One region of the Chryseobacterium sp. R2ACT005 genome, then DNA from elsewhere that is predicted to be linked to it. Evidence: riboswitches for the same ligand, from Rfam matches in the RefSeq annotation. Region 1 holds a riboswitch; each other region holds the start of a gene.
What was found. Region 1 has a riboswitch for cobalamin ahead of prpB (methylisocitrate lyase). Riboswitches for the same ligand answer to the same signal wherever they lie in the genome.

Region 1 (5,301 bases):
TCCTGTTCCGGCAATCACACGGCTGGTAAATGTTGAGGCATTAAATTCATGTTCTGCATAGAGGTTTAACGAGATTTCCATTGCTTTTACCCAGGAATCTGCAGGTTTTTTCCCATGCAGCAGGTGAAGGAAATGCCCTCCTATTGTATCATCATCGGTTTCTACGTCAATTTCTTTTCCATTATGGGTATAGTGATACCAATATAACAGACCTGAGCTGAAAGATGCCAGTAATTTGTCTGCAATATCTCTTGCTCCCGCCATATTATGATCATCTTTTTCTGGCTGAATACTTCCGATAGCAGAAACCATGGAACGCATGACATCCATGGGATGAGCCGCTGCAGGAATACTCTTGAGAATATTTCTCACAGAATGAGGCAGCCCTCTCAAAGATTTTAGTTTGGCTTTATAGTTTTTCAATTGTGCTCCGGTTGGCAGCTGGCCATAGATCAGAAGATAAGCTACTTCTTCAAACTGTGCTTTCTCTGCCAGATCCAGAATATCATATCCTCTGTAATGGAGATCGTTTCCACTTTTTCCGACACTGCAAAGAGCCGTATTACCTGCTGCTACCCCTGAAAGCGCAACGCTTTTTTTAGGCTTAAATGTGGGTTCACTGTTAGTTGGCATTATCAATTATTTTGTTTAAAAAGGTTGTCTAATTTTTGTTCGTAGCCGTAGTATCCGATGCTTTGATAGAGTTCTTCCCTGGTTTGCATAGTATCCAATACATTGACCTGTGTTCCGTCTTTACGAAGGTGTTCATATACATTTTGAGCTGCTTTATTGGCAGCACGGAAAGCAGAAAGCGGATAAAGGATCAGTCCCACGCCTGCATTTTTTAATTCTTCCACCGTGTACATTCTGATCATCCCGAATTCGGTAATATTAGCCAGCACTGGAACTCCTGCAGCTTCAACAAACTTGTGATAAAAGCTTAAGTCAGGAACGGCTTCTGCAAAAATAAAATCTGCTCCAGCTTCTTTATAAGCTGCTGCTCTTTCCAATGTTTTTTCCAATCCTTCATTAGCAAATGCATCGGTACGGGCACCAATTACAAAATTTTCATCGGTACGGGCATCTACCGCTGCTTTCAGTCTGTCTACCATTTCTTCTTTGGTTACCACTTCTTTTCCCGGGCGGTGTCCACAGCGTTTTGCCCCTACCTGGTCTTCAATATGGAGGGCCGCAGCTCCAGCTTTAATCAATGACTTTACAGTTCTTGCCACATTGAATGCTGAAGGTCCGAATCCGGTATCAACATCTACCATGAGCGGTACATCGCAAACATTCGTAATACGCTGAACATCAATCAATACATCTTCCAGCGTGGTAATTCCTAGATCCGGAATCCCCAGAGAACCCGCGGCAACACCGCCTCCTGAAAGATAAATTGCATTAAAACCTGCCTGCTGTGCTAACAATGCATGATTGGCATTGATGGTGCCAACAATCTGAAGGGGACTTTCTTCTCGCATGGCCTCCCGAAATTTCATACCGGGAGACTTCAAACTTTCACTTGTAGTCATTATAATATTTATTGTTTAGTTGAAATTTGTTTTACAGAAAACCATGAACAGGCATCACAATAGCTACCGGCATTGCATGATGTGCTAAAAAGGAAATCAAAAAGAAACTGATTTGTTTTAATCGATTTTTGCAATCCGGAATTCGGGGCCATTATCTCCGTGCCAACCTGTTTATTTCCAAGTCTGCTGCTGTATGAATAATCGAAATCGAATGGGTACATTTTTTTAACTTTTTATATTGATTAAATCCTCATAAAAAGTTCCTGATAAACTTCACAATGCCTGTGAGAAAGAAAAATATGGAAAAGGAAAATACGATGAATACACGATAATGAAAGAGCACACCGCTCCACTACTTATCTGCATCACAAAAATAACACGAGCTGACAAAATATATTGATCCCACTGTTATCCATATCGTATCATACCTGACTATAAGCTTCAGACCGCGAAAGCATCGTCAATTCGAAATAGGCAGGTCTCCTGACTTGTAACAGTTTTTATCGTCCTTCCCATATAACAAGGTATACAGTGGACCTTTTTTGATAAAAACCTTGATGTTACTTACAGTTGCGCGACAGTTCGTGATTTGCACACGATTCCCTTTTAAGACACAGCTAAGTGTAACCAGTTTCGGTTGATAAAGAAGATGTTAAGAACTCCTTGGTGGTAAATATAGGTATTTTATAAAAACGTGAAAGATATTTTATGCAAACAATAATTATTTAACCATAACCCGCTGATTTTGTTATTATTAAAAACACACATTCCATCCAATAGACATTATAATTTAGATGATTATGCTCATTTTTTGTTACTAAATCCCTAAGATATCTCGTTAAAAAATCAAACAAGTTCAAAGAAAACGTTTACTTGTTATTGCTTTTTATTTTGAAATTAAAACGCTTTTTTGAACTGATTTTTTAACAATAATGAATAAATTTCTTTTGGCATCAAATGATCTTTTTTATATCAATTTTAGTCAGAAATCTGATCTTTATTCTTCAATCCATTTTCTGAAAGCAGAGGTATTACTCTGGCTTGTGATAAGGTGGATTTTATGTCCTTTTATCTGGATAGACAGTGTATTTCTGTTGTAACGCTCTATCCTTTCAATATGTATTTTCTGAACGATTTCACTTCGGTTAATTCTGAAAAAATCCGAAGGACTAAGCTGATTTTCAATTTCTTTTAGCGTAGATTCATTCAACAAATGTTTCTTTCCTGTAGTATCGAAAGCAAAGACAATTCCCTCTTCTGCTTCAAAGAAAGTGATCTCTTCAGTATTTACAAAATAAGTTCCCTGATGTGAAGAGACCGTAAATCTTTTTTTATATTTTTTCTCTGGATGACTGTTATTGAGCATTTGCTGAAGTTTTATCAGGACATCATTCTGTTCTGATCCAGAAGTTCTTAATAAAAGAAATTTACCCCATGCTTTTTGGAAACGGTCCTGTGAAAATGGTTTTAAAAGATATTCTATACCATTACTTTCAAAGGCATTCATCCAATACTGATCGTAAGCGGTTGTGAAAATTATCGGGCTTGAAATATTGACCTGACTGTAGATTTCAAAGGAATTTCCATCCAATAACTCTATATCAGAAAAGATCAGGTCTACTGTTGAGTTTTTTAAAAAAGTAACGGCTTCTTCTACGGTATCAATCTCTGCAACGATCTCAACCGGTTCTTCCAATTCGCTGATAAAACGTTTTAATTTGTTTCTGGCAGGAATTTCGTCTTCGATAATTATAACTTTTATCATATTTTTATACTGGAATTATAGGAAGTGTTACTGAAAATCCGGTTTCTGTTTTTAATATTTCTACCTGTCGGTCGGTTAATAACGTATATTGTTCTTTAAGATTGTTCAACGCTCTTCCAGACGTTTTTTTACTGTTACGCTTCGGTATAACATTATTTGAAACGGTTATTGTCTGGTCCAGATTTATAGTGACTACAACTGGATTTGTAAGCGTTCCAAGATTATGCTGAACTGCATTTTCCAACAGCAGCTGTAATGATAACGGGATAATATTTCCTGGGGATCTTATATGATTTATTTCTAATGAATAGGCATTTCCGTATTTGTACTGGATCAGATTAAAATATTTCTCTGCAAAAGCAAGCTCTTCTTCCACTGCTACTAATTTTTTATCGGAAACATCTAAAACATAGCGGTAGATCTCTGCAAATTCGTTAAGAAAGTCGGAAGCTTTTCGTTTATCTTCTTCTATTAGCTGATCCAGAATATTGAGATTATTGAACAAGAAATGAGGATTAAGCTGCGCTTTCAGCTGATTAATTTTACTTTCAGACAATGCATGATCATAAAGAGCAAGCTGTTTCTGATAGTCTGTATTCTTTTTGTAGTAACGGTATGCCAGAAAAAAACTTCCATAAATAAAGCCTCCGATCAAATCTGAAAAAGTGGAAAGAATAACAACTTCCTGATTAAAATTTTTCTCAATCTTTCCAAAAGCAAAGGCAATCAAAAAGCCTATTATCTTCATCACCACAAGATAGGTCAACAGTGATGAACTGAATATTTTAAGGATTTCTGTGATGCTGAATGTTGATGACTTCTGCCAGTTTTTAATGAAAAAATCGATCACAAAAAACAAGATACAGGCACTAATAAGAGTAACAACTGCAGCTTCTGGAGTAAAAATATACCAGTCTAATGTTCTTCTTATCCCAATACGGGTATGAATAGATTGTACATAGGCAAACAAAAGGATAAACAGAAGAAAATACCTGTTTTGATTAATCCGTTTTACAATGGTTTTCATCGGCTTTCTGAATGGTCTTTTTTGCAAAAATAGCCCTATATTTTTACAGGGCTGTTTCTTTGTATATTTATTTTTTCTTTTCAGGAAATGATGCGGTAACGTTTCCTTCATTATCTAAGAAATCCAGTTTTGCTTCGTTATTTTTATCTACACAGAATCTGGCTCGTGGCTGGCCTTTACTGTCGAATAAAAACAATCCGTTATGTTCATCTTTGGTTTTCCCAAGCATCATTCTTGGTGCTCCTCCAACCAATCCCTGCTGTTCAAATTCTTTATATTTTTTCTGAGCAGCCTCCGGATCTTTTATCTGATTCAGCTCTGCCATTATTTCTCCGGTTTTTATTTGTGATTCTTTTGATGGGCGGTCATTGAAATAAAGCCCGCTTGCCACTACTCTTTTATCTCCTTTCTTATAATCCTGAGTCAAAAGCTGCATTACCTGATCACCGTCATACTGATCATAAGTAAGGGATAATCCCGAGCTGTGCCCGTTTTTATTTTTCTGCCCATCATAGATAAAACCTCCACATTCTATCCCGTCTTCATTGAAGAAAAGCATTCCTGAGCGTTTTTTTCTTGTTTTATTGGTAGGATTACCGTTTATTTTATCTTCTCCGTTGGGAAATTTTTCTACATTGGTAATGATCATCTTTACAGTACCGTCTTTTTCAACAATATTGATTCTTTCAACATCAATCTCTGTGAATTTCTCATGTCCGTCTGTTTTGAAAGCTGAAGCTGTTAAAAATACAATTCCAATGACTGCTGTAAAAGCAAATGTTCTTAAAAAAATTAATTCTCTGTTCATAGTTTATGATGTTAATTATTTCTGTTTTGATAAGTCAAAGTTATTCTATCTGCTTCTGCGGTTCAATCAGAAAACAATGAACTCAGGAAATAAAGAAATGAATGGATGATTTTTACGGATGAATGAAAGAGATCATTTTTACACGGTGGCACTTCATTCAATACATTGA
Region 2 (5,301 bases), 1.6 Mb from region 1:
GTAAGGAATCTGATTTCGGTAGAATGTATCCTCCGGATCTGTCATATCTCTTGCGCTTTGGTAAGTGTAGGAAAGCAAGGGTCTCAGTTTTACTTTTCCTAACTGCATTTCTGCCTGAACATTCACGTCAGCACCTATGATTTCAACCCGTCCAAGGTTCATCATCAGCCAGCGGAACATACTTCCGTTAGGGGCTGCAACAATCTTATCCTGTACTTTGTTGTAATAACCGTCTACTTTAGCATAAAAGGATGTAAAGAATCGGTTTTTATAATTCTTCTGATACGTAAATCCTACATCATACTGATTGGTAAATTCCGGCTTCAGGTAAGTATTTCCGATATTAGTGTAATACAGATCATTGAAGGTTGGCAGTCGGAAAATCCTTTTATAGAAAGCTCTTAAAGTAAGTTCAGGAATTATTTCAGGCTGGTAGCTCATAAATACAGCGGGGGTCCATTCTCTGCTGTCTCCGGGTCTTTTATTTTTTCTTACTTCTTCAAAAGTAAAAGTTCCTAAAAGGCTGCCCAGGATCTTGAATCTGTTCCACTGATACGTTGTTGCCAATGCAACCAATGTAGTGTAACGTGTAGGATAAGAAAAGTTATCCAGATTGGCATCCAGATTATTGTACTGAAAATCCCCGCTCAGACTGACATCCCAATTGGATGTGATAGAATAGATATTGGATGAGGAAAGATAGAGCTCTCGTTGGATATAGGTGTTATCGGTATGAATAATAGACTGCGAGCGAACAGTATCCATAAAATGAGTGTAATCGTAGGCAAACTTTGCTTTCAGCTGAGTTTCAAATCTGGGAAACAGTTTTTTCCGAAGATTGGCCTGCACGAAATAATTTTCATCAGAAAGTCTTGCTCCCCTTCCTCCAAAACGGCCATTCACAATAGGAGCCGGCGTTCCACGGTCTGAAATATAACCATAGCCTCTTACATTCCAGCTTCCGTTATTTAAAGTTCCGTTTAACGAAGTTTCAAAACGTTTCGCTTTGATATCTGAGTCCTGTCTCTTTGCAATCGTATCATAAGCCTGCTGTCCATCAGGATATTTCTTGGCATACCGAAATCTGTAAATCCCATCACTCTGCAGAAATTCTCCACTGAAGCTGGCAGAAGTTCTGTCTGAAATTTTCTGTTCCAATCGGAATGACGGATTAAAAAGGTCTATGGAGGCACTTTTTGCTCTTATCACAAGATTGGTTTTCTTTATTCCTTTAAATACGGGTGTTTTAGGCTGTAAATAGATAGATCCCGAAGAACCGAAATCTTTTGCCGGCTGAAAAATCTCGCTTTTCTGCCCGTTATACAATGATATTTCTTCCAGATCATCCAAAGAATATCTTCCCAGATCTACCAGTCCGTTCTGTGCATTTCCCAGTTGAATTCCATCATAGAAAACGCCTACATGCTGACTTCCAAGGCTTCGGACATTAATGGTTTTCAATCCGCCAATCCCTCCATAGTCTTTGATCTGAACACCGGAAAAATACCGAAGAGCATCTGCTACAGAATGACTGTTCAGTCTTTCCAGCTGCTCGCCCTGCAGAGTTTGTGCCGGAAGAATTTCTTTGAAGTTTTTCTTGTAAAGGTTGATCCCTTTGATTGATTCTTCCTGAACACTGTCTTTTTTCTTGGTTTGAGAAGACAAAAGGTGAGATGTTAACACCAGTATTGTGAAAACAGCTTTATGAATTGCAGAAGTAATTAGTTTTGCCGCCATTAGCTCATTTAGGATAATGAAGACGCTAATGGATATAAGAATACAACGACAAAGCACAGCTGTCACTGCACAGAATCATTGATGTCCTAAGCTTTATTCCACGAAAGCGTCAAACGATTATTTTCTGGCAGGTCTTCTGACTTACTCCATTTTTGAAATCCTTCCCATTAAAAAACAGTGGATATATTCTTCAAAAATCTTGGTGCGGAGCTTACAGCAGCGGGTCTGTTCCGGATTTTCACCGGATTCCCTTTTAAGAGCTTTTTATGGCTCACCAAATTTCGGCAAAGATAAAAAATTATTCCTAACCCCCAATTAAAATCATGATTCATAAACAATTAAAGCTCCCGAAGGAGCTTTAACATGATTAAAAAGGGGTTTTATTTAAATTCCGATATTCAGGAAAATACTAAATCTGGATTTTGCTTCAATATCACCACCAGCCAAATGGGTATACATAGGAAGCATGAGTTCACTTCCCAGGCTCAGTTTTTTATAAGAGGCTTCAAACCCAATCTTCCCATACAATGCACTTCCGGCAGTATTCGGTAGCGCTTCATCAAATTGTTTATTCTGAGCATACACTTCTCCCTGCACTCCGGTTTTTACAGAAAAGATAGATTTTTCATTTCCTGCAACCTGATAAAATCCTGTTGCAGCGTAGTTCCACTGGTTTCCAAAACGGTAATTTTTCTTATTCTCTGTTTTAATCGTATAGTCTGTATTGACCAATACAGCTATTTTATTCTTCTGAAATTTATAATTCAAAGCCGCCTGATAATCCCAGCTTCCGGTTCCCAACTGAAAACTCGGATTGACTCCGGATGCTCCTTTTTCATCAAACTTTCCCAAAGGAATTTTCACGCCCAAACCTCCGCTCACGTGATGGAAATTATCTTTAGAGCTCATTAGCTGATAGATTCCCATCAGGTTCAGATCTCCGATTCCGTTGATTTTGATATCTCCCTGCATAGTCCTTTTTTCATGAAAATGAAATGGCAGACTTGCATATACACTTAGTTTTTTAGTCAATGGAATTTTTCCCCATAGCTGTAAGGTATTAAAATACTGATCCTGTGTAAGATCTTTTACAAATAAATTTTCTTTTGCTTTGTAATGCTGTGCAAAGTATTTGATTCCGATAAACTGTGGATTCAATAAAGATTCAAAGCCTGAAGATCCGTTACCGGCAGCACAGCCACATGCATCACAGTCATCATCAAAATCAAATCTACTGAAGCTGTCCGGAGCAATATAAATACTGTCTTTAATAGTCTTCGCTTGATACTGGCCAAACAAAATCAAACTTAATATTACGATAATCTTCTTCATGTTTTCTATAATTTATTCTGCAAATTTTGGGTTGGATATAAAACTTTTGTCTGATAATGTTTTCAGGAAAGCAATAATCGACTGTTTTTCCTGACTATTCATGGCTATTCCTGTATGACCATTCTGTTTCAGCTGTGGATCCAGATTGGCATTATCTTCTACCTGATCTGAATAGAAATTGAGTACAGCATCTAATGTGTAAAACCTTCCGTCATGCATATAAGGTGCTGTATATTCTACGTTTCTCAAACTTGGAACACGGAATTTCATCCAGTCTACCTGATTAAGAGTAACTCTGTAACGTCCTGCATCTTTGAATTCCGTGTTATAATACATTCCTGTATTTCTAAAACTCTCATCGGTAAATAATTCTCCGCTATGGCAAGAGGCGCATTTCTGTCCGAACAAAGCCATTCCCTGAGATTCTGTAGAAGTAAACTGCTCTTTTCCCTGCCTGAACCTGTCATATTTTGAATCTGCAGAAATTAAAGAAGCCATAAACTGTGACAGTGCTTTTAGAATTCTTTCTCCGGTAATGGTTTCATCTCCGTACGCTTCCCTGAAAAGTTTTTTATATTTCTGATCATCTTTTATTTTTGAAATGGCTTCCGGTATAGAACTGTCCATCTCATTGACATCTGTAATAGGGCTTATCGGTTGTTCATTGAGGTTATGAATCACTCCGTCCCACATATATCTTTTTAAAAAAGCCATGTTCTGAATGGGCGGCGCATTTCTGATTCCTATTCTGTCATCTACGCCATGACTTACAGTATGTCCGTGATGGGTGAATGCGTTTTCCTGAATATGACAGAAGCCGCATGAAATGGTATTGTTTCGGGAAAGTCTTCCTTCATAGAATAATTTTCGACCCAACTCTACTCCGTTTTTGGTTACCGGAGTGATTGATTTATCGAAAGTCATTTCCGGAAAATAAGAAGGAAACTGCAGATTGTATGCTTCATCTTTTTCCAGTGGCTGAATCACCTCATCAGAACAGGAAATACAGCTCATAATCAATACAAGCAGAACCAACATCCTTTTAATAAGAAAATTAATCATTGTGAACGTGGTCTACTTTAAACATTTTGGTAAGGTTATTGGTAACGTCTACCAAATGCTGGTTTGAGCCCATCAACATATCATTAGTTGTAGTAAGGGTAAGCGCTTTATCTCCACTCAAAAACTGATTCAGATCCGCAAGAATATGGACAGAAGGACGAATTTGTCCCGTCACTCTTGCTGTTGTCGGAAGATTCAATGTGATTTCACGGTATAGGTCAGCCTGTTCATTAGCGGTAACATTTCCCATATTTCCTGTATGATTCATAAATTCCTTTGAAGGGGCATCATTTCCATATTTCCCTTCCAGTTTCACAAAAATATACCCGGCAGCCCATGACCACGTCAGCCCTTTCTGCTTGGCTTTTGTCCAGAATTCCGCTTGCCCGTCTTGTCCCAGTAAGTAGGCTTTCTGGCTGATTCCCAATCCGAATTTTATTTTCTTATAATTGTTTTTCGGAATACCATCCAGATTCAGGTATATAATTCCGGCTACCGCATCCACCTGATCTACTATGAAAGCGCCTTTATCAGGATTGTTTTCATTGTATTTAAATTCATTTCCATTTTCGTCTATCAGTGATATGTTACTGATGACATATTTTAAAGCCGAAAAATTGTGTTTTTGTCCCTGAGAAGAAGTCTGAACCGTCTGATTTAAAACAACATCTCCTACATTATTAAATCCGTTTTCAAATTTGATCTGAAGTTTTCCGGGTGTGGTATCCTGTGGATTTTCGTCATCCCTGCTGCTTTCGCAGGCTGCAAAAGAGAATAAAGTAAAGGCAATAAAGAATAGTGATAAAAATTTATAGATTTTCATTGTTGATTTTTTAAGTTGAATACTAATTATGTAATGTGAAAACATTCTTTTTTACCACAAAAGGCACAAAAGTCCTACACTTAAGTTTTTAAGTGATAGATTTTATGCACAATAAGAACACTTACACTTTTTTAAATCTTTGATTTTTAATTGATGTAAGCTTTGTGACTTTTGTGGTTGAATAGTGATGGTTTAACTTAAAAAACCGGTGGTTTGAAAATGTGAGTCAGAAACAGAAAAGAATATGCTGTTTCATAGATAAAGTTGAAATTGGAAAGTATAATTTTTCCAGTAATGATAACCTCTGTTATCTCAGGCAATATATATATATCAAGAATTTTCTGTCC
Region 3 (5,301 bases), 1.9 Mb from region 1:
CCTGCGCTCGTAATCTTGTAGATATAAGAATCTGTAGCTGTTGAAGAAATTGTGTAAACATTGGATTTGTAAGATACAGTGTTTCCAATCTGACCATTCGGAATGGAAATTTCAGTTTTGCTATCGTTGGAAGTATTGATATACGTAATCTTATTTCCAAATCCTGATGAAGCATTCTGTACGAAAACATTTCCTCCTGCTTCTACTGTTTTATCAGAAACATCAGCCATGTTGATTTTACTTACAAATGAATAATCAGAAGCTTTATATTTCGTTACACTTTGAGTATGAGCAATGAAATTGGTGTTGGCAACATAAATAAATCCATTCGCAAAAGTAATTCCTCTTGGATTATCAAGCTGATCTGAAATGACTGCTAATTTCTTAAATGTATAACGGTCTACTACAACAATTTTGTTCGAGTTGTTTATCACAAGATAAGCCTTATTTCCGTCAAGACCAATGGTCTGAAGAACGTCACCTAAGATTTCTTTACTGTTGTTATAACCATATACATCGTCCTGCTTCAGGCTTAAATCTCTTGTAAGAAATGTTACTTTAGCCCCCTGGCTGTTGAAGTTACCTTCATTAGAGATAAAATATCCGTTCTGGTAAGTGATCGGAGACATTTCAAACTCAGCAGAGTCACTTGTACATGAAGACATGTTAAACAATAAAACCACTGCAAATAATACAGTTAAAAGTTTAGTTATTTTCATAATTTATTCAATTTAATTTTTTAAAAATTTATTGTCGCATACACACTATAATTTCTTTTCGGTAAAGGATAAAAAGAAACCGTTTTATAATAAGTATTCGTTAGATTATTCACTTTAAATCCTAAAGTATACTTTTTTGCCAGTGTTGCTGAAACTCCCATATTTAAAAGAAAATAAGGATCTATTGCTTCTGATCTTTTTTCATCACTTGTAGTGTAAGTAACGCCATTCACCAGTCCCTGTGCAAAAAACTTAAAGAAACCGTATTCATAATCTACATTGGCCATTCCTCTGTGCATGGGAACATAAGGTCTTTGCATTTTCGTTTCCTTATCAATAGATTTTGCATAATAGTACCCGGCATTAGCCCGGATTTTATGATTTCCCAATTGTTTGCTGAAAGACAATTGAGATTCCAATCCGTAAGATTCAGATTTATTGACATTAAATGCCTGCCAATACCCCAAAGCAGTAGGCAGCCATACAATAAGATCTGTAATGTTCATATAATAAGGAGACAAAGTAAGTCTGAAATCTCCTACTCTGAACTCATTCACCATATCAAACTGGGTAGACGTTTCCGGTCTCAGATCTTTATTTCCTCCCGGCTCATAATAAATATCATTAAATGACGGATATCTGAAGTTTTTTGACACGTTAACGCTTACATCATACCATTTTGCGGCACTCCATTTTCCGGAGAATGAATACATAAACGGAGACTTCACATCTTCCACAAAATCTTTCTTAAATCCACCCTCAAAACGCAGGTCTTTAGTAGCAAAATACCTCAGCAACCCGGAAACAGAGCCAATATTTCTACTGACACTGGATATTCCGCTCTGATATCCTTCACCTTTATTGATCTGAAATTCTCCGATAAGATTAAAATTCCACTTAGAATTCAGAAAATAATTGAAATCATTTTTAAAGATATAGTTTTTCCCTGTTCCCCCACTTGATTTAGGCTGGTTTAACGAACCGAAATACTGAAAGTTTTCTTCTGTATAGGCCGCTTTAAAAGAGTTGCCGAACTTAGTTTTATTCCAGTCCCAGGAAAGAAGGCTTCTTATACTTTGAGTTTTATATTTTGTTTTTGTTCCCGTTTCTTCATACACAGGATAATGCTGTGAAGAATCGAAAAACTGGCTTTGCCACGAAATTTTATGATCGTTGGTTATTTTATAGGATGCACCTGCATTGAATGTGGTATTATAGTAATTTCCATTTCTGTTGATGTAATTCAGATCGCTTACCTCATAATTGTTTTCACTTACAGAATAATTTCCGGAAGCTTTAAAACTGAACTTATCATTGCTGTAAGAACCTTTTACAAAATTATTATAGGTATTAAAGGAAGCCACCTCAGAAAATAAAGAACCATGGAAACCTTTATTAAAATCAAGGGTATTATTCAGGTGAATACTTCCCCCAATGGCACCACTTCCATAGACTACACTTCCACCGCCGGCTTTTATACCGATCTGATCATAGCCAAACAAAGCAATATTATTGATATCTCCCTGTCCTAAAAAACTGGAGTTGATATTAATCCCATTCCATACAAATGCAGTCTGCTGAGCGGTAGTACCCCGGAAAGATGGTGAAGAAACAGCCCCACGGCCATTTTCTTTGATAAAAACCTGTGACTGAAATCTCAGGAGCTCTGAAAGATTACTGGAGTTTTTCTCGGCCTCTTCTGCCGAAATTATTTTTACGGGATGAAAAAGTTTCACCCTATTCATCTGGTTGTCGAAGACATAAATAGTGTCTATGGTTTTCTCTTGTCCAAAAAGAAAACAGCCATAAGATGAAAAAAGCAGTACTAAAGATCTTTTTATATCCATACTTTTTTACTTTTCCTCCGAAAGCAATATGTTTTTTGATTATAATGTTGGCAGGTCTCCTGACTTTCGCATTCTGCTCCTTCCCGTTTTAGACAGTGGCTGTTTGCAGAAACTTTTATTGCGATTTACAGTTGCGGGGACAGTATGGGAGTTACACCCAATTCCCTTTTCATTCCAAAATACTGGAAACCAAAATTTTTGCAAAGATAGTTTTTTATATGTATTTGCCAAAAAACCGGCTTTTACATCAAAAATTTCAGACTTTTGCAAATAAAAAACAGCCGCTTTCAAAATTGAAAACGGCCATCATCCCACTACTTTACTATTTATATATGTTATTTTTTAATGAATTTATAAGCTTGTTTTTCTCCTTTCACAGAGTATTGCAGAATATAATCTCCTTTTGATAAAGATGAAACATCAATTTGTCCTTCCACAGTATTGAATGATTTCACCCTTTGCCCAACCATATTATAGATTTCTGCTTTTTCTATTTTTCCTGTTCCTTTAAAATAAAGCACATCAGTTACAGGATTAGGATAAATGCCAACACTGTTTTTCTCTTTCACGGTATCATTTACTGATAAGAATTCAGAAGTATCCAGATAAAAAGCAACTATTTGACCTGAAGCATTCGTCCCTGATCCGGCAATTTTCTTTCCGTCTTGTGAAATCGCCAGAGGAAGTCCCATCGTTACTCCATTCGTTGCAATTCCTAAGGATACTGCATAATCATTCAGATTAACTCTTCCGGCAGATGCAGTCCAGATAAAACCTTCTCCCGACATTGGAGGTGCTCCAAATGCTCTGTAATAACCAATAACCCGTGTTCCATCAGCTGAAATTCCTGTAGCTCCTCCTTTGAAATTGAACGAAGCATTAGGATGTGTTATATAGGTCAGCCCACTTGTAGCATTCCAAACATAAGGATTAGGATTTGCAGATCCTATAATGGTATTTCCGTCAGCCGAAATTCCGCCTGCTTCTCCTACATTATTCCCGTTATTATCTGTAATAAAACTTTCTACTCCATCCTGCCATTTTGCACCGCTTCTTGTTCCGGTTGGCTCATCCTGCCACCCTACAATCACGGTTCCTGCCGCATTGATTGCATTTGCCCTGGAACTGCGTCCTGAAACTATACTTCCCAGGTCAACCATTCCGTTTACCTCATCCCATTTAACAGCATGTGCGTTCGCAGCAGTAAGAAATCCTAACCCTACAATAGTATTTCCGTTAGGTGACATTCCCCATGTAGAACTTACACTGCCGTCCCAACCGGTAGGAACCAGCCCTCCTCTGTTTACCCATGTGGAAGTAGCTACGTCATAAGTTGATATTTCATTAAATCCTGTTGCAGAATTTGTAACAGAAGATGATATTTTGGTTCCATCGTTTGAAACAATCGTTCTGCCTGCGGCCGGATATCCGTTTGATATTGAACCTATCTGTACAAGTCCGCCTGCTGCATTCCATTTATATACTCCTCCTGCACTTGTATGCATACTTACTACTCCATTATCTGAAACTGCACCTACATTATAATTTCCCAGCCCTATTACTGTAAGCTGTGCTGCTGCAAAACTAAATTTCAGAAAAAGACAAGCCGTCAATATTTTTATTGACATTCTGTAAATTTTTTTCATATTTTATTATATTTAGCGTTCCGAATTGGTGAAAACAATATTAATACAATATTTACACTATCCAAAGAAATAGACTTTCATAATTCGTGAATTTTAAAAGAGTTTAATTTTTAAACAAATAATAATCAATTAGATACAAAACATCATTTTGAATATGGATTTTACCCGAACTATTCAAAAAAGCACAAAAAACAAACTATCAAGACAAAAATTATTTCAAAATAGCAGAAAAATATTACTGTTTATTTTCATTTGCTGTTCTTTTATTACCAGTGGACAGTCAGGTCCGGACTTTAATATTTTGGCAGATAAGGCATTTCTGAAATTGTATCAGAATTCTGACGAATGCATCAGCTATACTCAGGGAATCCTCGTAAGTGATCAGAATACAGAGCATAAAATTGTACTGCAAAACATTATTTCACAGGCTTTTGCTATGAAAGGCGATTACATACAATCTGTGAATATTTTTGCGCAGAAAGAAGATGCCGATCCGAAAAATGAACTTTCTTATTTTATGCAGGTTTTCAGTGATTATAATCTTGCTGACCAATACCAAAATCTGAGTCTGTACAATCAGTCAAAAAGAATTATTACCCATCTTTTATCTGATCAGAAGCTTCTTAAAAGTAATGATGCCGCATTACGAATAACCACAGCAAAGCTGTACCAACTACAAGCTTTGAACTCAGGAATCAATAGAGATTATCCTGCAGCATTCAAAAACCTTGATAAAAGTAATCAGTACCTCAGCGATCATAATGAAGAAAACAGAATATTAAAAACGGAAAACAGAATTTTCCGTTCTTCTTATCTCCTAAAACAAAATAGACTTGTTGAATATAAAGCGCTTATAGAAAATATTATTTCTGATCTTGAACACCAGACCAATCAACCATTTCTTTTAGGTTTAGCGTATGAGAATCTGTCCCAGTATTATTTTTTGAAACAGGATTACACAACATCTGTTGAGAAACTGGAAGCTGGACTCTTTTTGATTGAAGATCTGTCTTTTAATAATTTAAAAATTAAAATTTATGAATCATTATCCCGCAACTATTACGCACTTCATGATGATATAAAATATCA

Region 2: it holds a riboswitch for cobalamin, as region 1 does, so the genes downstream of both, ACPF63_RS19545 (TonB-dependent receptor plug domain-containing protein) here and prpB (methylisocitrate lyase) in region 1, are expected to answer to the same signal.
Region 3: it holds a riboswitch for cobalamin, as region 1 does, so the genes downstream of both, ACPF63_RS03130 (TonB-dependent receptor plug domain-containing protein) here and prpB (methylisocitrate lyase) in region 1, are expected to answer to the same signal.

What each region holds. Positions count from the first base shown of each region.
Region 1 covers NZ_CP188192.1:2,605,511-2,610,811, forward strand. Annotated here, with positions in the region: gene prpC (bifunctional 2-methylcitrate synthase/citrate synthase) at 1-633, opposite strand, end outside; gene prpB (methylisocitrate lyase) at 636-1,532, opposite strand; cobalamin riboswitch at 1,989-2,179, opposite strand; gene ACPF63_RS11905 (LytR/AlgR family response regulator transcription factor) at 2,530-3,297, opposite strand; gene ACPF63_RS11910 (sensor histidine kinase) at 3,302-4,435, opposite strand; gene ACPF63_RS11915 (hypothetical protein) at 4,392-5,132, opposite strand.
Region 2 covers NZ_CP188192.1:4,240,778-4,246,078, forward strand. Annotated here, with positions in the region: gene ACPF63_RS19545 (TonB-dependent receptor plug domain-containing protein) at 1-1,737, opposite strand, end outside; cobalamin riboswitch at 1,847-2,031, opposite strand; gene ACPF63_RS19550 (transporter) at 2,122-3,069, opposite strand; gene ACPF63_RS19555 (cytochrome-c peroxidase) at 3,082-4,107, opposite strand; gene ACPF63_RS19560 (MbnP family protein) at 4,124-4,954, opposite strand; gene ACPF63_RS19565 (hypothetical protein) at 5,152-5,301, opposite strand, start outside.
Region 3 covers NZ_CP188192.1:663,730-669,030, reverse strand. Annotated here, with positions in the region: gene ACPF63_RS03135 (YncE family protein) at 1-719, opposite strand, end outside; gene ACPF63_RS03130 (TonB-dependent receptor plug domain-containing protein) at 740-2,566, opposite strand; cobalamin riboswitch at 2,599-2,775, opposite strand; gene ACPF63_RS03125 (T9SS type A sorting domain-containing protein) at 2,902-4,212, opposite strand; gene ACPF63_RS03120 (helix-turn-helix domain-containing protein) at 4,367-5,301, shown strand, end outside.